2 regions of the Arthrobacter sp. PGP41 genome follow, and region 2 is predicted to be linked to the other one. Evidence: riboswitches for the same ligand, from Rfam matches in the RefSeq annotation. Region 2 holds a riboswitch; the other holds the start of a gene.

Region 1 (12,019 bases), 1.3 Mb from region 2:
AGATTGACTCAGCGGGTATGGCGCGGGCGCGGGTCTTCGTGGACAGCCTGGCAACGGCCCAAGCGAAGTCGGGGGGATTGATCGTCCCTGTGGCTGAAGGCGTCATGGGCTTTGACGATGTGGAAGCCGAACTTGGTGACGTGGCGGCCGGGACAAAAGCAGGCCGTCTGGGGGATGAGGACATAACCTTGTTCAATTCGGTGGGTATCGGCCTGCAGGACCTTGCCATCGGGAGGCTCCTGTATGACGCTGCACTCAACCAGGGGGTCGGCACCCGCGTGGAGCTGAATAACTGAGGCAGCCCGGAAGCAGGGCACTGGAACCAGCAGGAGGCATCTTTGAGTACCCAGGCGGACGCACCCGCGTCTTCGGCTGATGCTACCCGTGCACGGATCCGGGAGTTGATCATCTCGGGTGACTTCGCGCCCGGTTCACGGCTCAGGGAACGCGAGCTGTCACAGGCTCTGGACGTTTCCCGGGTACCCGTCCGCGAAGCCCTCCAGCAGCTGGAAGCCGAAGGTTTCATTGACACCTCGCCACGGCGCGGGGCCACCGTCAAGCAGATCACCCTGAGGGACATCAATGAACTCTTTGATGTCCGGCTCAGCCTCGAAGTCCTCGCCGCGCGGCTCGCCGCCCAGGCCGCCGCCCGGGGAGAGTCCACAGCGCGCCTGCAGCACATGATGGACAAGGCCGAAGAAGCAACCCTGCGCCACGACCACACGGAGATCCCGCTCATCAACACGGCCCTGCACGCGGAGATCGTCTCGATGGGAGGCAACTCGCTGCTGGAGTACTCCATGAAGCCGCTCCTCGGCAGGATGCAGTGGCTCTTCACCCTGACTGGGCACCGTGATCCCCAGGTCCAGTGCGCGGAGCACCTGAGCCTATGCCGGGCCATCTATGACGGCAAGGCCGAACTTGCGGCAGCGCTGGCGTTCGCCCATGTGGAGCTGGGCCGGGAACCATCACTGCAGGGGCTGGCCGGGCAACTGCCTGAAAACTGACCCGGCCGGAAGTTCAAGGTTCGACGGCGGGGCTACCGCGGACTTTTGTCGATGACGCAGAACCTGTTGCCGTCGGGGTCGGCGAGGACCACGAAATCGGGGTCCTCCGGATACAGGTCCCAGTCGACGTGCTGGGCGCCCAGTGAAACCAGACGTTCCACCTCGGCGTCCTGATCGTCCGCATACAGGTCCAGGTGAATGCGGGGGTGCTCCTGGACCGGCGTTTCGCTCAGCATGAGTGCAAGCTGCGCTCCGGGGCCTGATCCCGGCACCAGGATTACCCACGTTTCGTCCCCTGGCTCCTGCGGGACGTAGCCGAGGGCGGCGTGCCAGAAGGCGGTGGCGCGGGCCAGGTCGTTGACGCCGAGGACGGTGCTGCCGATGCTCAACATCCGCCCAGCCTAAATGCAGCCGAGGGCCCGGACTAGACTGTCAATATGTCGGAATTTTCCGACACATATACTGGTGCCGTGCTTCCTGATGTCTTCGGTGCTGTCTCCAACCCCGCACGGCGCGTCATCCTCGACGAGCTCCGCCATGGTCCCAGGACGGCGGGGGAGCTCACCGGGATGTTTGAGCTCAGCCGCTCGGCAGCGTCTGAACACCTGGCCGTGCTCCGCGAGGCAGGGCTGGTCCGGGAAGAACGGCACGGCCGCCACCGGCTGTACCACCTTCAGCCTTCGGCGCTTGCCGAGATCGGCGGCTGGGTGAAGCACTTCGAGCACTATTGGAACCGGCGCCTCGACGCGCTGGCAGAACTTCTGGACGAGGAGAAACCGTCATGACCGAGAACGCCATCCGGCTCGAACGCCGCTTCGCGCACCCCGCGGACTCTGTGTGGGCCGCCCTGACCACACCCGAGCTGCTGGCCAGGTGGTGGGCGCCGGGCGACATCGCGCCGGTCGCCGGCCACCGCTTCACCTTGGACATGGGCTCCTGGGGCCAGCAGCAGTGCGAAGTCCTCACCGTAAACCCCGGCAAATCCATCACATTCCTCTTCTCGGAGGGCGTCCTGGACACCACCATCACATGGCGGCTTGAGCCGGTGGACGGCGGCACGGTCCTCCACCACGAACACGCCGGTTTCCGCCTGGACACCCCCATGGGCAGGCAGGCCTTTGAGGGCATGGGCAGCGGCTGGCCCGGCCTGCTGGCGCAGATCGACGGAGTCCTCGCCGGCGTCTCCAGACGCTGAAGGAGGCGCACGACGGCGGGCGCGTCCCGCCGTCGTGCGTCCTCCTTGAAGGGGCACGGATTTTGCATCCCGCCCCGAAAACCTGTATGGTGTGAGCCGTGTCACCGACCAGTGGCACGTGCTTATGATCTGCGGCGGGAGAGTCCTGCCGGTACGTTCTGCAGGCGCCGTAGGAGCAAATCCTCCCCAGGAATCTCTCAGGCCCACGTACCGCCGCGGCAAGGCAACTCTGGAAAGCAGTCCGGGCAACCGGGCTCACCGACGGTGCAAGTGGCGCCCCGCTGAACGGCAGGGCAACGCAAAACTCTCAGGTCCAATACAGAGCGGGGAGGAACCCGAATCGAAGTGGCACCGTTTGCCACCTGAATTATGGAGTTCCTCTCATGACGGTTCACTCGTCCCCAACCACCTTCGCAGACCGCCATATCGGCGCGCGCCGCCAGTCCGACATCGACACCATGCTCAAGGCCGTCGGCTACGACACCCTTGATGGCCTGGTGGACAGCGCGGTTCCGGATTCCATCCGCCAGGACAAGCCGCTCACCCTTGAGGGCGCCCTCAGCGAAGTCCAGGTCCTCGCCGAGCTCCGCAAGCTGGCCGGCAAGAACAAGATGGCCGTGCAGATGATCGGCCAGGGCTACTACAGCGCCGTGACCCCGCCGGTGATCCGCCGCAACATCCTTGAAGCCCCCGCCTGGTACACCGCCTACACCCCGTACCAGCCCGAGATTTCGCAGGGCCGGCTCGAGGCGCTGCTGAACTTCCAGACCATGGTCCAGGACCTCACCGCGCTCCCGGTGGCCAACGCCTCCCTCCTCGACGAAGCCACCGCCGTCGCCGAAGCCGTGCTGCTGATGCGCCGCGCCAACAAGTCCAAGACTGCGAAGGACGGCAAAACCGTCCTGGACGCCGACCTCCTGCCGCAGACCATCGCCATTGTGCTGGGCCGCGCCGAGGCCCTCGGCTTCGAGGTGGAAATCGCCGACCTCACGAACGGCCTGCCCGAGGGCGACATCAACGGCGTCGTCCTCCAGCAGCCCGGCGTCTCCGGCCGCGTCTGGGACCAGTCCGCCGTCATCGCCGAAGCCAAGGAGCGCGGCGCGCTGGTCACCGTCGCTGCCGACCTCCTGGCACTCACCCTCATCACCCCGCCGGGCGAGCAGGGCGCGGACATCGCCGTCGGCTCCACCCAGCGCTTTGGCGTGCCGTTGTTCTTTGGCGGACCGCACGCCGCCTACATGGCCGTCCGCGACGGCATGGAACGCACCCTCCCCGGCCGCATCGTGGGCGTCTCCAAGGACAACGCCGGCGTCCCGGCCTACCGCCTTGCTCTGCAGACCCGCGAGCAGCACATCCGCCGCGAGAAGGCCACGTCCAACATCTGCACAGCCCAGGCGCTGCTGGCCATCGTCTCGTCCTTCTACGCCGTCTACCACGGCCCCGACGGCCTGAAGGCGATCGCCGAAACCGTCCACAACAACGCCCGCGCCCTAGCCGCCACGCTGAAGACCGCCGGCCGCGAACTGGTGTCCGACACCTTCTTCGACACCCTCACGGTCAGTGTTCCCGGCAAGTCCGCCAAGGTGATCACCGCCGCCGAAGCCCGCGGCATCAACCTGCGCCTCATCGACGCGGACACCGTTGGCGTGTCCGTTGATGAAACCACGACGCCGGAGGTCCTCGCCGCGGTTGCCGTCGCCTTTGGCGCCGGTCCGGTTGTGTCCGGTGAGGGCTTCGAGCTGCCCGAATCGGTGCTGCGCATCTCCAGCTACCTGCAGCACCCGGTGTTCAACACGCACCGTTCCGAGACCCAGCTGCTGCGCTACATCCGCCGCCTCTCCGACCGGGACTTGGCACTGGACCGCACCATGATCCCGCTGGGCTCCTGCACCATGAAGCTCAACGCCACCGCCGAGATGGAGGCCATTTCCTGGCCGGAGTTCGCGTCCATCCACCCGTTCGCCCCGGACTCCCAGACTGCCGGCTGGCGTGAACTGATTGCGGGCCTGGAAGCCGACCTTGCCGAAATCACGGGCTACGACCAGGTGTCCATCCAGCCCAACGCCGGCTCCCAGGGCGAACTCGCCGGCCTGCTGGCGATCCGCGGCTACCACCACTCCCGCGGGGACCAGCAGCGCAACGTCTGCCTCATTCCCGCCTCTGCGCACGGCACGAACGCCGCATCCGCCGTCCTGGCCGGCATGAAGGTTGTGGTGGTTGCCACCGCTGCAGACGGCACCATCGACCATGCCGACCTTGCGGCCAAGATCGAGGTCCACAAGGATGTCCTCTCCGCCATCATGATCACGTACCCGTCCACGCACGGCGTGTACGACTCCGATGTCCGCGAGGTGTGCGATGCGATCCACGCCGCCGGCGGCCAGGTGTACGTTGACGGCGCCAATCTCAACGCACTTGTCGGGCTCGCCCAGCCGGGCAAGTTCGGCGGCGACGTCTCGCACCTGAACCTGCACAAGACCTTCTGCATCCCGCACGGCGGCGGCGGACCCGGCGTCGGACCGGTTGCCGCCAAGGCCCACCTGGCACCGTTCATGCCGGGGGATGCCAACAAAGCTGCCCATGAGGCCGGCCACGGCGTCGCAATTTCCGCTTCACGTTTCGGCTCCGCGGGCGTGCTGCCCATTTCCTGGGCCTACGTGAAGCTGATGGGCGGCCAGGGCCTGACCGAGGCCACAAAGTCCGCACTTCTGGCGGCCAACTACGTTGCCGCCCGCCTGGACGAGCACTTCCCGGTGCTCTACACCGGCGAAAGCGGCCTGGTGGCGCACGAGTGCATCCTGGACCTGCGCGAACTGACCGCCCGCACGGGCGTCACGGCCGAGGACGTGGCCAAGCGGCTCATCGATTTCGGTTTCCACGCCCCCACGCTGTCCTTCCCGGTGGCGGGCACCCTGATGGTGGAGCCCACCGAGTCCGAAGACCTCGCGGAGATCGACCGCTTCATCGAAGCCATGATCACCATCCGCAAGGAAATCGACCAGGTGGCCGCCGGCGACTTCACCGTTGAGAAGTCCCCGCTGCGCAACGCACCCCACACGGCCGCCGCCGTCGTCTCCTCTGACTGGGACCGGACGTACCCGCGCGAGCAGGCCGCCTTCCCGGTGGCATCGCTCCGGCAGGACAAGTACTTCCCGCCCGTGGGCCGCATCGACGGCGCGGCAGGGGACCGCAACCTGGTCTGCTCCTGCCCTCCTCTTTCCGAGTTTGAAAACTAAGGATTCCCTGATGACTGAGAACTACACCGCGCTGTATGAGCAGCACAAGATTGCCGGCGCCTCCTTCACCGACTTCGGCGGCTGGCAGATGCCCCTGAAGTACAACTCCGAACTGGCCGAACACCACGCCGTCCGTAACGCCGCCGGCCTGTTCGACCTCTCCCACATGGGCGAAGTGTGGGTTACCGGCCCGGACGCCGCAGCCTTCCTGGACTACGCCCTGGCCGGCAAGCTGTCCGCGGTTGCCGTGGGCAAGGCCAAGTACTCGCTGATCTGCCAGGAAGACGGCGGCATCATCGACGATCTCATCTCCTACCGGCGGAGTGAAGAAAAGTACCTGGTGGTCCCCAACGCCGGCAACGCTGCGGTGGTTGCCGCAGCGCTGGCCGAGCGGGCTGCCGGCTTCGACGTCACCGTAAACGACGTTTCCGCCGAGACCTCCCTGATCGCGGTGCAGGGACCGAACGCGGAGGCCATCCTGCTGACGCTCGTTCCTGCGGATCAGCACTCCCTGGTGACGGAGCTGAAGTATTACGCGGCCGTTGAGGTAGAGATCAACGGACAGGAGCTGCTGCTGGCCCGGACCGGGTACACCGGCGAGGACGGCTTCGAGATCTACATTCCCAACGAGGACGCGGCAGGCCTGTGGGACGCGCTGCTGGAAGTTGGCGCCGGCCACGGGCTCATCCCGGCCGGCCTCGCCTGCCGCGACTCGCTGCGACTCGAAGCCGGCATGCCCCTGTACGGCAACGAGCTCTCCCGCGACGGGAACCCCTACGCCGCAGGCCTGGGCCCGGTGGTTTCGCTGGCCAAGGAGTCGGACTTCGTGGGCAAGGCCGTGCTCGCCGAACTCAAAGCACTCGGCGCAGGCTCCACGTCCGGCCGCAAGCTCGTGGGCCTCAAGGGCCTGGGCCGCCGCGCCGGCCGCAGCCACTACCCGGTCCTCAAGGACGGCAACGTCGTGGGCGAAGTGACCTCCGGCCAGCCGAGCCCCACCCTTGGTTACCCGATCGCCATGGCCTACGTCGACGTCGAACACTCAGAACCCGGCACCGCCCTGGACATCGACCTCCGCGGCAAGCCAGAGCCCTTCGTAGTAGTAGCACTCCCGTTCTACAAGCGCCAGAAGTAACGTCCGCCCCGGCGGGGCTGACATCCGCCGGCCCTCGACGCTCTCTCACTTAATGCTGGTTTTGGGCCGACGCTCTCTCACTTGATGCGGGATCTGGGCCAACGCTCCCTCACTTTCTCAAACACGAACCTAAGGAAAAAACATGGCAAAAGTTGTTGCTGAACTGAAGTACTCCGCCGAGCACGAATGGGTTGCCGCGGACGGATCCGGACCCGCCAACATTGGCATTTCCGCTGTTGCTGCCGAAGCCCTTGGCGACATCGTGTACGTGGACCTGCCCGAGGTTGGCTCCACGGTCACCGCGGGCGAGACCTGCGGCGAGGTTGAATCCACCAAGTCCGTCTCCGACCTTTACGCCCCGGTCACCGGCGAGGTTGTGGAGATCAACGACGAAGTGGTCTCCGACCCCGCCCTGATCAACAACGATCCCTACGGCGCAGGCTGGCTGTTCAAAGTTGCCGTCACCGAAGAAGGCCCGCTGATGTCCGCTGAGGAGTACGCGGCAGCCAACGGCGGCGAACTGTGAACCCGGCCGCAAACACAGCAGTGACTGACTTCGAGCAGGTCATCTCCCCGTCCCTGGACGCGGACCTGTCCGCTCTGGACCCGGAGATCGCCGCGAAGATCGACGACGAACTCACCCGCCAGCGCGACGGTCTGGAAATGATCGCCTCGGAGAACCACACCGCCGTCGCCGTGATGCAGGCGCAGGGCTCGGTGCTGACGAACAAGTACGCGGAGGGCTACCCGGGCAAGCGCTACTACGGCGGCTGCGAGCACGTGGACGTCATCGAACAGCTTGCCATCGACCGGATCAAGGCGCTGTTCGGCGCGGGGTTCGCCAACGTGCAGCCGCACTCCGGCGCCCAGGCCAACGCATCGGTGATGCACGCGCTGATCAAGCCGGGCGACACCATCATGGGCCTGAACCTGGCCCACGGCGGCCACCTCACCCACGGCATGAAGATCAACTTTTCCGGCAAGCTCTACAACGTGGTCCCGTACGGCGTCCGCGAGGACACCCACACCGTGGACATGGCCGAGGTGGAGCGCCTGGCCCAGGAAACCAAGCCTGCGCTGATCGTGGCCGGCTGGTCCGCCTACGCCCGGCAGCTGGACTTCGCCGAGTTCCGCCGGATCGCCGATTCCGTGGGCGCGTACCTGATGGTGGATATGGCCCACTTCGCCGGGCTCGTGGCCGCCGGGCTGCACCCGTCGCCGGTCCCGCACGCGCATGTCACCACGTCCACCACGCACAAGACCCTCGCCGGTCCGCGCGGCGGCATTATCCTGACGAACGACGCCGACATCGCCAAGAAGATCAACTCGGCTGTGTTCCCCGGACAGCAGGGCGGCCCGCTGGAGCACGTGATCGCGGGCAAGGCCGTGGCCTTCAAGATCGCCGCGTCCGCCGAGTTCAAGGAGCGCCAGGAACGCGTCCTGGCCGGCGCGAGGATCCTTGCCGAGCGCCTCGTCCAGCCGGACGTCACCGCGAAGGGCATCAGCGTGGTCTCCGGCGGCACGGACGTGCACCTGGTCCTCGTTGACCTGCGCAACTGCGATCTCGACGGCCAGCAGGCCGAGGACCGGCTCGCGGAAATCGACATCACCGTCAACCGCAACGCCGTCCCGTTCGACCCGCGCCCGCCAATGGTCACGTCCGGCCTCCGCATCGGCACGCCTGCGCTGGCCACTCGCGGCTTCGGCGAGGACGCCTTCCGCGAGGTTGCGGACATCATCGCCGAGGCATTGATGGCCGACGCCGGCACGGACCTTTCCGGGCTGCGTCACCGTGTCGAAGTACTCGCCAAAGCTCACCCGCTCTACCCGGGCGTCGCACCCCTGTCCTGACCTGGTCACCTCCTTGGATCCGGGCACGTTCGTTTTAGTTAGGAAAACCCGTCATGGCCGTTGGTGTCTTTGATCTTTTTTCGATTGGGATCGGTCCTTCGAGTTCCCATACTGTGGGGCCGATGCGGGCTGCTGCTGTGTTTGCGGAGGAGTTGAAGGCTTCCGGCAGGCTTGCGGGGGTGGCGTCGTTGCGGGTGGATTTGTATGGTTCGTTGGCGGCGACGGGTCATGGGCATGGGACGATGACTGCGATCCTGCTGGGGTTGGAGGGGTTCCATCCGGAGCTGATCCTGCCCGATGAGGTGGAGGAGCGGCTGGCGGCGATCGCGGAGACGGGTTTGCTGCACCTGGCCGGTTCCGTACCCCTGCCGTACGGGGTGAAGGATATGGTGTTGCGGCCGCTGACGGTCCTTCCGCGGCACACGAACGGGATGACGTTCACGGTGTCTGACGCCGAAGGGCAGGTGCTGCATGCGGCGACGTTTTTCTCGGTGGGTGGCGGGTTCATTGTCCGTGAGGGTGAGGAGGACGCGGCCCAGCAGGAGCTCGAGGAGTCCAAGAAGGAGCTGCCGCTGCCGTTCCGGACTGCCGCGGAGCTGCTGGAGCACTGCCGGGACACGGGGTTGGGCATCAGTGATGTGATGCGGGTGAACGAGGAGGACAGCCGCGCCCCGGATCAGATCCGGGCGGGCCTGCTGCACATCTATTCGGTGATGGAAGGGTGCGTGGCCGCGTCGCTGAAGCGTGAGGGGGTGCTGCCGGGCGGGTTGAAGGTCCGCCGCCGCGCCCCGGACTGGTATGACCGGCTGCGGAAGGAAAGCTCCCGGCCGGCCGGAGCCCAGGACGAAGGCCAGGACGCGGAGTTCCATGACCCGAAGTATTGGCAGGAGTGGGTTAACTTGATCGCCCTGGCCGTGAATGAGGAGAACGCTTCCGGCGGCCGGGTGGTGACCGCGCCGACGAACGGGGCGGCCGGGATCATCCCGGCGGTGCTGTATTACGCCCTGCATTTCGCGCCGGGGATGGAGAACGCGTCCCGGGAGGACCGGGAGGATGTGGTGGTGAAGTTCCTGCTCGCCGCCGGCGCGGTGGGGGTGCTGTACAAGGAGCAGGCCTCGATCTCGGGTGCGGAGGTGGGGTGCCAGGGCGAGGTGGGGTCGGCGTCGTCGATGGCCGCGGCGGGCCTGGCTGAGGTGATGGGCGGGACCCCGGCGCAGGTGGAGAACGCGGCGGAGATCGCGATGGAGCACAACCTGGGCCTGACGTGTGATCCGATCGGGGGCCTGGTGCAGGTGCCGTGCATCGAGCGGAACGCGATCGCGGCGGCGAAAGCGATCAACGCGGCGAAGATGGCGCTCTGGGGCGACGGCTCCCACCGGGTCTCCCTGGACGAGGTCATCATCACGATGCGGGAGACCGGCAAGGACATGAGCTCCAAATACAAGGAAACGGCCATGGGCGGCCTCGCCGTCAACGTCGTCGAATGCTAGTCGAATGCAAAGGGAAGAACACTAATGACATTGGCACCTGAAGGCCGGAAGCTTTTGCGCGTGGAGCAGCGTAACTCCGCTGTCCCGGTGGAGCGGAAGCCGGAGTGGATCAAGGCGAAGGTCCAGATGGGGCCGGAGTTCGTCCAGCTCAAGAACCTGGTGAAGAAAGAGGGCCTGCACACGGTGTGTGAGGAGGCCGGCTGCCCCAACATTTTTGAGTGCTGGGAGGACAAGGAAGCCACGTTCCTGATCGGCGGGTCCGAGTGCACCCGGCGGTGTGACTTCTGCCAGATCGATACCGGCAAGCCGTCCCCGGTGGACATGTTCGAACCCACCAAGGTGGCCCGCTCCGTGCAGGCCATGCAGCTCCGGTACGCCACCGTCACCGGGGTGGCCCGCGACGACCTCGCCGACGAGGGCGTGTGGCTCTACGCCGAGACGGTCCGGAAGATCCATGAACTGAACCCCGGCACCGGCGTCGAACTTTTGATCCCGGACTTCTCCGGCAAACCCGAACACATCAAGGCGATCTGCGACTCCGCCCCCGAGGTGTTCGCCCACAACGTGGAGACCGTGCCCCGGATTTTCAAGCGGATCCGGCCCGCGTTCCGCTACGAGCGGTCCCTGGACGTGATCACGCAGGGCCGGAACCTGGGCATGGTGACCAAGTCCAACCTGATTCTGGGCATGGGCGAAACCCGCGAGGAGATCTCCGAAGCCCTGCGGGACCTGCACGGGGCCGGCTGTGACCTGATCACCATCACCCAGTACCTCCGCCCGTCCGAACGGCACCTGCCGGTGGACCGCTGGGTCAAGCCGCAGGAATTCGTGGACCTCCAGGACGAGGCCACCGAAATCGGGTTCCTGGGCGTCATGTCCGGCCCGCTGGTCCGCTCCTCCTACCGCGCCGGCCGGCTCTGGGCCACCGCAATGCGCAAAAAAGGCCGCGACATCCCCGCCGAACTCGCCCACATCGCCGACGGCATCCAGGACTCCGGCACCACCCGCCAGGAAGCCAGCACCCTGCTCGCCGCCGGCTAAACCACAACGCGGGGTCACATCCGACCCAAAAATCCGCCAACATCGGGCCGGGAGTGACCCCGCGTTGCAGTCCCCAATTGATGTCCGAGAAAACTGATGACCAGACAGGACCAATGATGTTCCCCATCAGAATCGAAATCATCCCTGCCGAAGGAATCGTTGAGCAGGTCCAGGCCCTGGTGCCCCGGACCACCACGCTCAGCGTCACGTGCCTGCCGCACCACGGCATTGAGCGGACCATGCGCACCGCGGTGGAGGCGGCAGACCTCGGTTACACCGTGGTTCCGCACCTGGCCGCGCGGAGCATCCGCAGCCGCGCCGAGCTCACCGAGATCATCCGGGGCTGCAGCGCCGCCGGTATCGGTGAGGTGTTTGTCATCGGCGGCGACCGGAAACAACCGGCAGGCACCTACGACTCGGCCCTTCCGGTGCTGGAAGACATTGCCCAGTACACCGGCGGGACCATGCGGGCCGGAGTTGCCGGCTACCCGGAGGGCCATCCGCTGGCCAGCCCGCTGGACCTGCTGGACGGCCTGCTGGCCAAGCAGCACCTGGCCTCGCATGTGGTCACCCAGATGTGCTTCGTGGCGGGAAAAATCCATGACTACGCGGCACTGTTGCGCCGCGAAGGCGTGCGCCTGCCCCTCTGGGCGGGCGTGGCGGGGTCCGTCCCACGGACGAAGCTGGTGGCACTCGCCACGCAGATCGGCGTCGGAAGTTCCCTGAAATTCCTCAGCCGCAAGGGCCCGCTGGCCCGCAAACTCCTGAGCGGGGACCGCTACTCGCCGGACAGCCTGATCAGCGGGCTGGCAACACGGCCGGGCAACATTACCGGCATCCACCTTTACAGCTTCAACAGCCTGGCTTCGGCGCCGGACTATGGCGTCCACCCAGCGCCGGAACAGGCATCCCCTTCCGCAGCACTCCACCCAGCATTGATTCGAGGAGCAGCACGTGAGCACTAAATCCACTACTTCCCACCAGGAGCCGCATCTCGAGCGGCAACTGACCAACAGGCACATCCAGCTGATAGCCATTGGCGGCGCAATCGGCACGGGGCTGTTCAT
Region 2 (12,019 bases):
GCCTTCGGCCGGCGGAGGCGCCGGCGGCCTTCTTCGCGGTGAGGGCCGCTTTTCCCACGAAGTCGCCTTCCTTGGACAGTGCGACGACGGGTCCCAGGCCTGCGGCGAAGGGATCGCCCTGCAGGGAGAGCTCATTCCCGTAGAGCGGCATGCCTGCCTCAAGCCGGAGTGAGTCGCGCGAGGCCAGCCCGGCGGGCGTCAGCTCCCCGTCCTCGGCAATGGCGATCAGTGCCTGCCACAGGCCGGTGGCGTCGTCGTTGGACACGAAGATCTCAAACCCGTCCTCGCCGGTGTAGCCGGTGCGTGCGAGCAGCAAATCCAGTCCGGCGCCGCCCACCAAGAACGGAACCTCGACGGCGGCATAGTACTTCAGTTCCGTCACCTGGCTGTGCTGGGCTGCGGGGACCAGTCGGAGCAGCAGTTCCTGCGCCGTGGGGCCTTGGACGGCGATCAGTGACGTGACGGCGGAGGCGTCATTCACCTCCACATCGAACCCGGCAGCCCGCTTGGAAAGCTCAGCAGCCACCACTGCGGCGTTGCCGGCGTTGGGGACCACCAGGAAGCGGTCGGTACTGCCTTCTGCGCTACCGGCGGTTGCGGGCCGGCGGTACGTGATGAGGTCGTCGATGATGCCGCCGTCCTCATTGCAGATCAGAGAGTACTTGGCCTTGCCCACCGGCATGGCGGAGATCTTTCCCACCAGCGCGTAGTCGAGGAAGGCGGCTGCGTCCCGCCCGGTCACCCAGACCTCACCCATATGGGAAAGGTCGAAGAGCCCTGCGGAATTGCGCACGGCGCGGTGTTCGGCGAGCTCGGAGCTGTACTTGAGCGGCATCTGCCAGCCGCCGAAGTCGGTGAAGGAGGCGCCCAGCTTTTTGTGCTCGTCGTAGAGGGCGGTGTGCTTCTCAGCCATGGAGCGTGTCCTTAGTTTTCGAACTCGGAAAGCGGCGGGCAGGCGCAGACCAGGTTCCGGTCCCCCGCTGCGCCGTCGATGCGGCCCACCGGCGGGAAGTACTTGTCCTGCTTAAGCGTTTTCACCGGGAACACGGCCTGCTCGCGGGGGTAGGCGCGATCCCAGTCGCTGTTGATCGCCGCGGCGGCGGTGTGCGGAGCGTTCCGGAGCGGGCTGTCAGCAACAGTGAAGTCACCGTTCGCCACCTGGTCGATTTCGGCGCGAATCGCGATCATGGCCTCGATGAAGCGGTCGATTTCCCCGATGTCCTCGGATTCCGTGGGTTCCACCATAAGCGTCCCCGCGACGGGGAAGGCCAGGGTGGGGGCGTGGAAACCATAGTCGATGAGCCGTTTGGCCACGTCCTCGGCCGTGACACCCGTGCGGGCGGTCAGTTCGCGCAGGTCCAGGATGCACTCGTGGGCCACAAGGCCGCCTTCGCCGGTGTAGAGCACCGGGAAGAAATCGTTAAGTCGGGCTGCGACGTAGTTCGCTGCCAGCAGCGCGGACTTGGTGGCCTCGGTGAGTCCGTGGCCGCCCATCAGCTTCACGTACGCCCAGGAAATGGGGAGCACGCCCGCGGAGCCGTACTTGGACGCCGAGATAGGCACGTCATTGCCTTCCGTCCAGGTGGCGGCGTTGCCGGGCATGAACGGTGCCAGGTGAGCCTTGGCAGCAACGGGACCGACGCCGGGTCCGCCGCCGCCGTGCGGGATGCAGAACGTTTTGTGCAGGTTCAGGTGCGACACGTCCCCGCCGAACTTGCCCGGCTGCGCCAGCCCGACCAGGGCGTTCAGGTTTGCACCGTCGATGTACACCTGGCCGCCCGCTGCGTGGATCGCGTCGCATACTTCACGGACGTCGGCGTCGTACACCCCGTGCGTGGACGGGTACGTGATCATGATGCAGGACAGCGCGTCCCTGTTCGCCTCGATCTTGGCGTACAGGTCGGTGTGGTCGATGGTTCCGTCCGGTGCCGTGGCCACCACAACCACCTTCATGCCCGCCAGGACAGCCGAAGCCGCATTCGTGCCGTGCGCCGAGGCCGGGATCAGGCAGACGTTGCGCTGCCGATCGCCCCGCGAGTGGTGGTAGCCGCGGATCGCGAGGAGCCCGGCAAGTTCGCCCTGGGAGCCGGCGTTGGGCTGGATGGACACCTGGTCGTACCCGGTGATCTCGGTCAGCTGCGCCTCGAGGCCGGCAATCAGTTCGCGCCAGCCCTCCGTCTGGGAGTCCGGGGCGAAGGGGTGGATGGAGGCGAACTCGGGCCAGGAAATGGCCTCCATCTCGGCCGTGGCGTTCAGCTTCATGGTGCAGGAGCCCAGCGGGATCATGGTCCGGTCCAGAGCCAGGTCCCTATCCGAGAGCTTCCGGATGTAGCGCAGCAGCTGGGTTTCGGAGCGGTGGGTGTTGAATACCGGGTGCTGCAGGTACCCGGAGGAACGCTCGACGGCGGCGTCCAGCTGGAATGCTCCTTCGCCGTCCGCGGCGGCCGGGACGCCGAAGGCCTGCAGCACCCCGGCGGTAATTTCTGATGTTGTCGTTTCATCGGTGGAGAAGCCCACCGTGTCCGCGTCGATGCTGCGCAGGTTGATGCCCGTGGCTTCGGCGGCAGCGACGATCCCGGCAGCCTTGCCCGGCACGGAGACGGTGACGGTGTCGAAGAAGCTCGTGTGCAGCACGTCCAAACCGGCGGCCCTAAGGGACGCGGCCAGCATCTTTGCGTGGGAGTGCGCGGCCTGGGCGATCGCCTTCAGGCCATCCGGGCCGTGGTACACGGCGTACATCGAGGCCACGATGGCCAGCAGCGCCTGGGCGGTGCAGATGTTGGACGTGGCCTTCTCGCGGCGGATGTGCTGCTCGCGGGTCTGGAGGGCCAGCCGGTAGGCGGGAAAGCCGGCGTTGTCCTTCGATACACCAACAAGGCGGCCCGGCATGGAGCGCTCGAGGCCCTTCTGCACAGCCATGTAGGCCGCGTGGGGGCCGCCGTAGAACAGCGGGACGCCGAAGCGCTGGGCCGAGCCGACGGCGATGTCCGCGCCCTGCTCGCCGGGAGGGGTGATGAGGGTGAGGGCCAGGAGGTCGGCGGCCACGGTCACCAGCGCGCCGCGGCTCTTGGCGTCGGCAATCACTGCGGCGTGGTCGAAGACGCGGCCGGAAGCGCCGGGCTGCTGCAGCACCACGCCATTGATGGCACCGTCGGGCAGGCCGCTGGAAAGGTCGGCCACTTCCACCTCGAAGCCGAGCGCTTCTGCCCTGCCCTTGACGATGGCGATGGTCTGCGGCAGGCAGTCCGCGTCAAGGACGGTCTTGCCGTCCCGGGCATCTGCGTTCTTATTGGCCCGGCGCATCATCAGCACTGCCTCGGCCACTGCGGTGGCTTCGTCCAGCAGGGATGCATTGGCGATGGGCAGTGCCACGAGGTCCTGGACCATGGTCTGGAAGTTCAGCAACGCTTCGAGGCGGCCCTGGGAAATCTCGGGCTGGTAGGGCGTGTACGCGGTGTACCAGGCAGGGCCCTCAAGGATGTTGCGGCGGATCACCGGCGGCGTCACGGTGTCGTAGTAGCCCTGGCCGATCATCTGCACGGCAGTCTTGTTCCTGGCGGCCAGCCGGCGCAGTTCAGCCAGCACCTCCACTTCGCTCAGGGCGGCCGACAGTTCCAGCGCGGAGTCCTGCCGGATGTCCTTGGGGACGGCGGCATCAACCAGCGCGTCCACGGTGTCGTAACCCACGGCCTTGAGCATGGTTTCGACGTCGGCCTGGCGCCTTGCGCCGATGTGCCGGTCAACAAAGGTGGCGGCAGAAGCGGGTTCGGCAGTTGCCGGGGTGGCAGTGGCCGGAACGGCGGAGGCCGGAGATACAGTCACGAGGAACTCCATAACTAAGGCGGCGCAGGGTACGCCACATCGATTCGGGTCCTCCCCGCTCTGTATCTGGACCTGAGAGTTTCCGCGTTGCCTGAACACGCGGGCACCGCTTGCACCGTCGGTGAGCACAACAGCCAAGATCCGGGGACCGGACCTCGAAGCGGACGCCGTGCTGCTTTCCAGAGGTGCCTCGCCGCGGCGGTACATGGGCCTGTGAGATTCCTGGGGAGGTATTGCTCCTACGGCGCCTGCTTGTACCTTCTGGCAGAACTCTCCCGCCGCAGATCAAAGGCTATTCATTTGGGTTGTCTTTGCGCACCGGTAACGGCCCGCACACAGCCCAATTCTCCTATGCCGCGGGCCCGGGGGCAAATGTCAGCCAGCCCCGCAGCCGCTCCAGAGCTGGCACCGTGACCGCAGCCTGGGAACAGGCTGAAAACGGCGCCCGGCGCCGGACAGTACGTCCGGTGCCGGGCGCTTGGCCTGGGCCAGGCGTGGCTACTTGGAGTCGGGGGCAGTAACGCTCGCGGTGGGCTTCATGGTTTCAGCATTGACCATCCAGGCGAACTGCTCCAGCTTGGCGATGAACTCGTGCAGCAGGTCGGCGGTGGTGGGATCCTCTTCATCCACCTCATCGTGAACCTTGCGCATGGTGCCAACGGCGGCCTCAAGGGCGGCCACGATCCGCTCGATCGCGTCCTTGGTGCTGATCAGGCCTTCCGGGAACTGGGCCAGGCTGGTGGACCCGGCCACGGTGGAGCTGCGGCCATCCGGCAGGGCGTGGAGGGCCCGCATCCGCTCGGCGGTGTCGTCGGCGAACTGGCGGGCAGCGTCAACGATCTCATCCAGTTGCAGGTGCAGGTCGCGGAAGTTGGTTCCCACAATGTTCCAGTGTGCCTGCTTGCCTTGGATGTGCAGTTCGATCAGGTCCGCGAGCACGGCCTGCAGGTTGTTGGTCAGTGTCGGTGAAGCTTTCATGCATCCTCCTCAATTGGTCCAGTAAGCCCGACGCTACCAGCACCAGCCGGCACGGCGGAGGGCCGGCAGGGAATTTCTCAGTGAGCTTACTAAATCGCTCACATCCGAAATAAAAGAACAGCGTTCATTATTTTCCTTGCTTCCAGGACCGTGTATCGACATACTAAATGAACGTCATTCATATAGTGACCGCCGTCTCAACTTCTCCAGAAAGTGGTGCCATGACCGAGACCATCCGCACCAGCACATCCGCCCATGGTTCCGGGAGTGCCTCGCCGGCAACCGCCGGCACCAGCCCCAAGGGACTGAAGGGCGGTCAGCTGGGACTCCTCGCCGTCGTCGTCCTGGGGATTTCCACCATCGCCCCGGCCTATACGCTGACCAGCGCCCTGGGCCCCACGGTCAATGAAGCCGGGCTCCAACTGCCCGTCATCTTCCTGATCGGTTTCATCCCCATGATCCTGGTCTCCCTCGCCTACCGGGAACTCAACGCCGATTCCCCGGACAGCGGCACCACCTTCACCTGGGTTACCAAGGCCTTCGGCCCGTGGGTTGGCTGGATGGGCGGGTGGGGCCTGCTGGCGGCCAACATCATTGTGCTCTCCAACCTCGCGGGAGTCGCCGTCGACTTCTTCTATCTTTTCCTTTCGCAGCTGACGGGCTCGCCGGAGCTCGCCGAGCTGGCGGCAAACAAGGCAGTGAACGTGCTGACCTGCTTTGTGTTTGTGGCCCTGGCCGTCTGGGTCAGCTACCGCGGCCTCCACACCACCAAGCTGGTGCAGTACTGCCTGGTGGGATTCCAGCTGGTTGTCCTGGGCCTCTTTGTTGGCATGGCCTTTGCCAACTGGTCAGCCTCTGACACTGCCATCCCGTTCAGCTGGGAGTGGTTCGACGTCACCAGGATCGAGACCTTCGGGCAGATCGCTGCAGGCATCTCACTGTCCATTTTTGTGTACTGGGGCTGGGACGTCTGCCTGACCGTCAATGAGGAAACGTCCAACGGCAAGAGGACGGCGGGCCTGGCCGGGACCCTGACTGCCGTGATCGTCCTGGCGATCTACCTGACGGTGAGCATCGCCACCATGATGTTCGCCGGTGTCGGTGATACCGGCAACGGCCTGAACAACACCGAGATCCACGAAAACATCTTCACGGCACTGGCCTCCCCCATCATGGGTCCGTTCGCCATCCTCATGTCCATGGCGGTGCTGTCCAGCTCTGCCGCGTCCCTTCAGTCCACGTTCATGTCGCCGTCCCGCAGCCTGCTGGCCATGGGGTACTACGGTGCGCTTCCGGAGCCGTTCAGCAGGGTCAGCAGGAAGTTTGCGACGCCGGGCTTCGCCACGGTTGCCGCCGGCATCATGTCCGCGGGCTTCTACGCCGTGATGCACGTGGTCAGCGAGAACGTCCTCAATGACACCATCCTGGCGCTCGGGCTGATGATCTGCTTCTACTACGGCCTCACCGCCCTGGCCTGCGCCTGGTACTTCCGCCACAGTGTCTTCAGCAGCCTGCGCCACTTCCTCCTCCGCCTGGTGTGCCCGGTGCTGGGCGGCGTGGGCCTGTTCGTGGTGTTCCTGCAGACCGCCGTGGACAGCTGGGCGCCCGAGTTCGGCAGCGGCTCCGAAGTGTTCGGGGTGGGGCTGGTCTTTGTCCTGGGCGTCGGCATCCTGGCATCCGGCGCCGTGGTCATGCTCATCATGGCCAGGGTCCGCCCCGGCTTCTTCCGCGGCGGGACGCTTAGGCGCGATACCCCTGCGCTTGTGGTCCCGGAGTAAGGGTCCGGAGCCCGTTACCGCGGACGAAAAAAGGTGCCGTTCCCCGCATAACGGGGGAACGGCACCTTCGGTGTTGATCGGCTGGCTGCTTACTGCCCGCCGTCACCAGTAATGCGCTACGTCAACCACCAGGCGCGACCCGGAGCCCGGCCCGTCCAGGGTGAAGACCCGGAACGGCAGGCGGGCCCGTACGCCCAGTCCGATGCTGGTGTAGCCCTCGTAGCTGCCGGCAAAAACCACCTGGCGGAAGGTCTGGTAGCGGGCAACGTTGGAGAGTTCAGCCTGGTCGGACGGGGTGTAGGTGGAGTTGTAGTCGCCGTCGTAGGCGGGCGCGTTCACTGTCACCTGCAGCCGCGCGTTTCCCCGGACGGGGATGGCGAAGCCGGACCCGTCCTGGACTATCTGGGGAACGTACCGCACGGTATAACCCGCAACGGCGCCGTGGAGGTCCACCACCATCCTGTCGAAGCAGTAGTGCTGCCCGGTCCGGACGTTGGTGACGGTGGCGGTGCTCATGCTTTGGTCGGCCTTGGCCAAAGACCCCCATACGAGCCCGCAATAGGATGTGGAAGCGGAGGCGGGCCCCGGGACCACGATTCCCAGCCCGGCCGCCAGGAGGATGGCAGCCAGCCAGGTGTAGAACTTTTTCATTTTGGAGCCACCCATGTTGTGGAGCGAATGGATAGCTCAAGCGTAGGAGCCTTTGCGGCGCGAAACGAGGCTTGTTGCCGCTTCGCCACGTAACCGTTAACCCGCCGCACCCTGCATCACGCCCATGTATAGCAGGGGCCGAAACAGGGCCCACGCGGGTCCGTTTGGAACCCGTTCCGTGTTCTTTTGGCAGTGTTCCGGCACCTTGCCGTTACCGGGATAACGACGGCGGCAGGAGACAGGACGCGCCGGTCACCCGAGGGGGTGGCCGGCGCCGGCAATCAGGAAAAGGAGTCAGCCTTCGCAGTCGCGGCAGTACTTCATGCCGTTCTTTTCCCGGGCAACCTGGGAGCGGTGGCGGACAAGGAAGCATGACGAACAGGTGAACTCATCGGACTGCTCGGGAACAACAATGACCGTCAGTTCCTCGTTGGAAAGATCCGCACCCGGCAGGTCAATGCCCTCGGCGGTATCGTTCTCATCGACGTCAATGACCGCGGTCTGGGCGTTGCCGCCGCGCGAGGCCTGGAGGGCCTCCAGCGAGTCAGCCGGAGATTCTTCTTCCTGCTTGCGTGGGGCATCGTAATCGGTAGCCATAGCGTGTTCACTTTCGTTGCTGCGCAGCACCATTTCAGGCACCTCAGTGAAGCAGTTTAGGGCATTATCCCGTTACCGGCGCAATACTGTGCTCAACCAGACATTTCTGCACGCTTCGCCAGGGATTCCCCATGGCTCCGCCGGGCGTGATCTCCCCCAACAGCCACTCCGCTCAACGCCGGAAGCCATCCCCAGCGCGCGGCGTCAGCCATGGCATCGGCCGCCTGCCCGCCCGTCTCGTAGGCAAACGTGCTAATGAGCCAGGTGCGGAGCCGGAGGAGGATGTCTGCGAGCATGCCTGAAACCTACGCAGGGATTGTTGTGCCCGTGTTTCACCGCGGTCTCGCTGGCGTTAATCCGTAGCGGATTCCGTTGGCACCGTTCTACGCTGGAAACCCTCCGGCCGGCTGCGGCCGGAGCCCCGCTCTGGAAGGACGCAGGATGGCAGTAAGGCTGAACCGGAAGGCACTCTCACACGCCCGCAAGCTCATTGAGGCAGGAAAGGTCCAGCGCGATGTCCGGGATGACTGGAGTGAACACGCGCCCTCCACAGAGCAGGAGAACTCGTTCATCGACAAGCACGGTTTCGGGACCTTCGCAGACTGGCACCTTGGCCGGGATGATGACAAGTCGGAGGGGACCAAAGGCAGCGTGAGCTTCCCGTTCGGGGACTTCAACAAAGTCCACCGCTGCGCTGTCATCTCGCTGGAAAGCAGGGCGGCGCAGCACGGGCATGAGGACATTAGGGACGCGGCGAAAAAGCTGCTCGAACTGATGGACTCGGACTGAGGAAATTTTCCACCGTACCGGGGCGCTGCTAGGGCGCTGCCCGCGTTGTGTCCGAGGCCGTGTCCGCCTGCGAGCGCTGCCGGCGGCTGAGCAGGATAAAGGGGGCGGCAATCAGTTGCACTGCCCCGCCCACGGCCAGTGAAGCCGGGTAGCCGTAGAGGTCCGCGGCCCGGCCCAGCATCGGCTGCACCACCACTCCCCCGGCCGAGCCCATCAGGGAATCGAAGCTCAGCACTGTGGCGCGCTGCTTCGAGGCAATCATGTCGTTCAGGTACGCCTGCCTAACGGGGGTGCCGGCCGAGGACACCACGGCCCAGAGTGCCAGGAGCACCAACGCCAGCCAGAAGGCGCTGGTGAACATGAGCACCACCAGGATGAGTGCACTGGCCACGTTGGTGGCGATCAGCACGCTGGTCCGCCGCTTGACCAGCCTCCGGATGCGGGGCGCCATCCATCCGCCGACGACGTCGGCTCCTGCCACGAGGGCCGCAGCCAGGCCTGCTATGGCGTAGGCGCGCGGGTCTCCGAAGAGCTGAAGCAGGTAGGGCTGCAGGGCATAGAAAACGTAGATGCCCACTCCTTCGGTGAAGGGTGCGGCCAGCATGATGAAGCGGACGGGCGGGTTCTTCAGCCCGTTGTCCACCGAGGCACGCAAGACTGCCCGGGTGGCCCGCAGCGGGTGGGCCGAACGCTCAGGTGTGAAGCCGACGTCATGCATGAGCAGGAAGGCCACGGCAAACATGGCACCGAGCACACCCACCCGGACGAGGAACGGAACCCCGAGGTTGGTGGCCTGCGCAATGACCCCGCCTGCCACGGAGCCCGCCAGCATGGCAACGCCGGAGACCATCTGCCCCCGGCCAAGCACCGTTTCCAGCCCGCCTTCGTAGCCGGAGAAACGCAGGGCGTCCACCAGCCAGGCCTCCACTGCGCCGGAGAAGAAAGTGAAGCCCAGGCCCAGCAGGACCGAGACGACGGCCCACCACCAGAACGGGGCCGAAAACTGCCACAGGAGGAAGTACAGGAAGGTGGACCCGGCCAGCGTGAGGGTGCCCAGCAGGAACGAAACCCGGCGGCCCCAGCTGTCCGCCACCACTCCGGTGGGCACCTCGAACAGCACCATGCCGGCGGTGAAGAAGGCATTCGCGGCAAAGGCCTCCAGGTTGCTCAGCCCCGCATCCAGCAAAAAGAGCGTGTTGATGCCCCAGATGAACGAGGCCGCCAAAGTGTTTCCCAGGGTAAGCGTCAGATAGACGCGCTGGATCTTCCTGGCTGCGTCGTTCATGGCAGGTGCGGCTACGGGGTGCTGAAGCTGGCGGGTACCGGATCATGCCGGAGGTACCGGCGGCGGAACCGCCCGGATCCCGCGGTGAGGGCCCGCAAATCCACGGCGTACCGCAGCAGTTCCTGGTCCGGGACCTCAGCGCTGATTTCAGTCAGGCCGTCACCTGAGGAGGTGGTTCCGGTGAGCCTGCCGCGGCGGGCGGACAGATCGCTCATCACGGATCCCACGTGCTCGTCCGTCACAGTGATGACCACCGATGACACCGGCTCCAGGAGTTGGATCCGCCCTGCTGCGGCCGCCTCGCGCAACGCCAGCGCCCCGGCCGCCTGGAATGCGGCATCGGAAGAATCAACGCTGTGCGCTTTGCCTCCCGTGAGCGTCACCCGCAGGTCCACCACGGGGAAGCCCGCGCTGACACCCTTTTCCATCTGGGCGCGGACGCCCTTCTCCACGGACGGGATGAACGTCCCCGGGATCACGCCGCCCACCGTCTTGTCCACGAATTCGAAGCCACCGCCGCGGGGCAGGGGTTCCACGTCGATGTCGCAGACGGCATATTGCCCGTGGCCGCCGGACTGCTTGACGTGCCGGCCATGGCCGGCGGCGGCGGCCGCAAATGTTTCACGCAAGGGCGTCACCACTTCCACCGTATGCAGCTTCACGCCCTGGTCCCGCAACCTGTCCAGCACCACCTCGGCGTGGGCCTCCCCCATGCACCAAAGGACAAGCTGATGCGTTTCCTGGTTCCGTTCCACCCGCAAGGTGGGATCGCCGGCGGCGATCTTCCCGAGGCTGCGCGCCAGGGCGTCCTCGTCACTTCGCGAATCAGCCTCCACGGCCACGGGCAGCAGCGGCTCGGGCATCTCCCAGGTGGCCAGCAGCAGCGGCTGGTCCCGGCCGGAAATGGTGTCTCCGGTTTCGGCGCTTCCCAGTTTCGCCACCGCGCAGATGTCCCCCGCCACGCAATGCGGGACAGGCCGCAGCGAGGCACCCAGCGGTGAGTAGAGGTGCGTAACGCGCTCGTCCGTGTCGTGGTCCTGGTGCCCGCGGTCGGCCAGGCCCTGGCCGGTGACGTGCACCGGGGCGTCCTCCCGGAGCGTGCCGGAGAAAACCCGGACCAGGCAGATCCGCCCCAGAAACGGGTCGATGGAGGTGCGGACCACCTCTGCCGCCAACTGGCCCCCGGGGTCGCAGGACAGGGGGCCGGCAGGCGCGCCCGCCAGATCCGTCACCTCAGGCACCCGGCCGTCCGACGGAGGCGGGAAGGCCCGGACCAGGACCTCCACCAGTTCCGCGGTCCCCAGTCCGGTGACGGCCGACGTGGACAGGACGGGGAAGAAGGACCCGCGCTCGACAGCGGTTTCCAGGTCGGCGACGAGGACGTCGGTTTCGATGTCTTCGCCTTCCAGGTAGCGGTCCATCAGGGTCTCGTCTTCGCTCTCGCCGATGATCCCCTCGATGAGGTCCCCCCTGGCGGCACCGTGGGCCGCCAGTTCGTCCGCATTCGCTGTTCGCGTCGTTGCGGACGGCTCTCCGGACGAGTAATCGCTGACCGTCCCGGACAGCAGGCCCAGCAGGCCGGTGACCTCAGCGCCCGCCCGCACCGGAACGTAAAGCGGAAGGACGCCCTCGCCGAAGGACTTCCGGCAGGCGGCCAGGACGCCGTCGTAATCTGCCCGCGGGTGGTCCATGCGGGTGATGGCGACAGCGCGGGGCAGGCGCATGTGCTCGCATTCATCCCACAGCGCCGTGGTGGTGGCGTCGATCCCGTCTACAGCGGACACCACGAACAGGGCGGCGTCCGCGGCGCGGAGTCCTGCGCGGAGTTCGCCGATGAAATCCGGGTAGCCCGGGGTGTCCAGGAGGTTCACTTTGATGCCGTCAACCAGCAGCGGCACCAGAGACAGGGTCACTGAGCGCTGCTGGTGCACCGCAGCGGGGTCCGAATCACTGACGGTGGTCCCGTCCGGAATGGATCCTTTGCGGGTGATCATGCCGTTGGCAGCGAGCAGCGCCTCGATCAGCATGGTCTTTCCGGCACCTGAATGGCCTACGAGCGCCACGTTCCGGATTTTGGCGGGCTCCTCGGCTGCGATTCCGGCGGAGGCATCCGCGCGTC

What was found. Region 2 has a riboswitch for glycine ahead of gcvP (aminomethyl-transferring glycine dehydrogenase). Riboswitches for the same ligand answer to the same signal wherever they lie in the genome.
Region 1: another riboswitch for glycine. It lies ahead of gcvP (aminomethyl-transferring glycine dehydrogenase); the one in region 2 lies ahead of gcvP (aminomethyl-transferring glycine dehydrogenase).

What each region holds. Positions count from the first base shown of each region.
Region 1 is NZ_CP026514.1:3,719,252-3,731,270, reverse strand. It holds gene C3B78_RS17125 (ornithine cyclodeaminase family protein) at 1-296, shown strand, start outside; gene C3B78_RS17120 (GntR family transcriptional regulator) at 339-1,007, shown strand; gene C3B78_RS17115 (VOC family protein) at 1,040-1,399, opposite strand; gene C3B78_RS17110 (ArsR/SmtB family transcription factor) at 1,445-1,792, shown strand; gene C3B78_RS17105 (SRPBCC family protein) at 1,789-2,202, shown strand; glycine riboswitch at 2,328-2,425, shown strand; glycine riboswitch at 2,427-2,534, shown strand; gene gcvP (aminomethyl-transferring glycine dehydrogenase) at 2,586-5,438, shown strand; gene gcvT (glycine cleavage system aminomethyltransferase GcvT) at 5,449-6,570, shown strand; gene gcvH (glycine cleavage system protein GcvH) at 6,713-7,096, shown strand; gene glyA (serine hydroxymethyltransferase) at 7,117-8,421, shown strand; gene C3B78_RS17080 (L-serine ammonia-lyase) at 8,475-9,911, shown strand; gene lipA (lipoyl synthase) at 9,936-10,952, shown strand; gene C3B78_RS17070 (methylenetetrahydrofolate reductase) at 11,066-11,917, shown strand; gene cycA (D-serine/D-alanine/glycine transporter) at 11,907-12,019, shown strand, end outside.
Region 2 is NZ_CP026514.1:785,860-797,878, reverse strand. It holds gene gcvT (glycine cleavage system aminomethyltransferase GcvT) at 1-913, opposite strand, end outside; gene gcvP (aminomethyl-transferring glycine dehydrogenase) at 925-3,834, opposite strand; glycine riboswitch at 4,012-4,110, opposite strand; gene C3B78_RS03695 (Dps family protein) at 4,321-4,800, opposite strand; gene C3B78_RS03690 (APC family permease) at 5,022-6,578, shown strand; gene C3B78_RS03685 (AMIN-like domain-containing (lipo)protein) at 6,681-7,229, opposite strand; gene C3B78_RS03680 (DUF4193 domain-containing protein) at 7,524-7,826, opposite strand; gene C3B78_RS03675 (hypothetical protein) at 7,919-8,122, opposite strand; gene C3B78_RS03670 (hypothetical protein) at 8,268-8,615, shown strand; gene C3B78_RS03665 (MFS transporter) at 8,644-9,900, opposite strand; gene C3B78_RS03660 (elongation factor G-like protein EF-G2) at 9,912-12,019, opposite strand, start outside.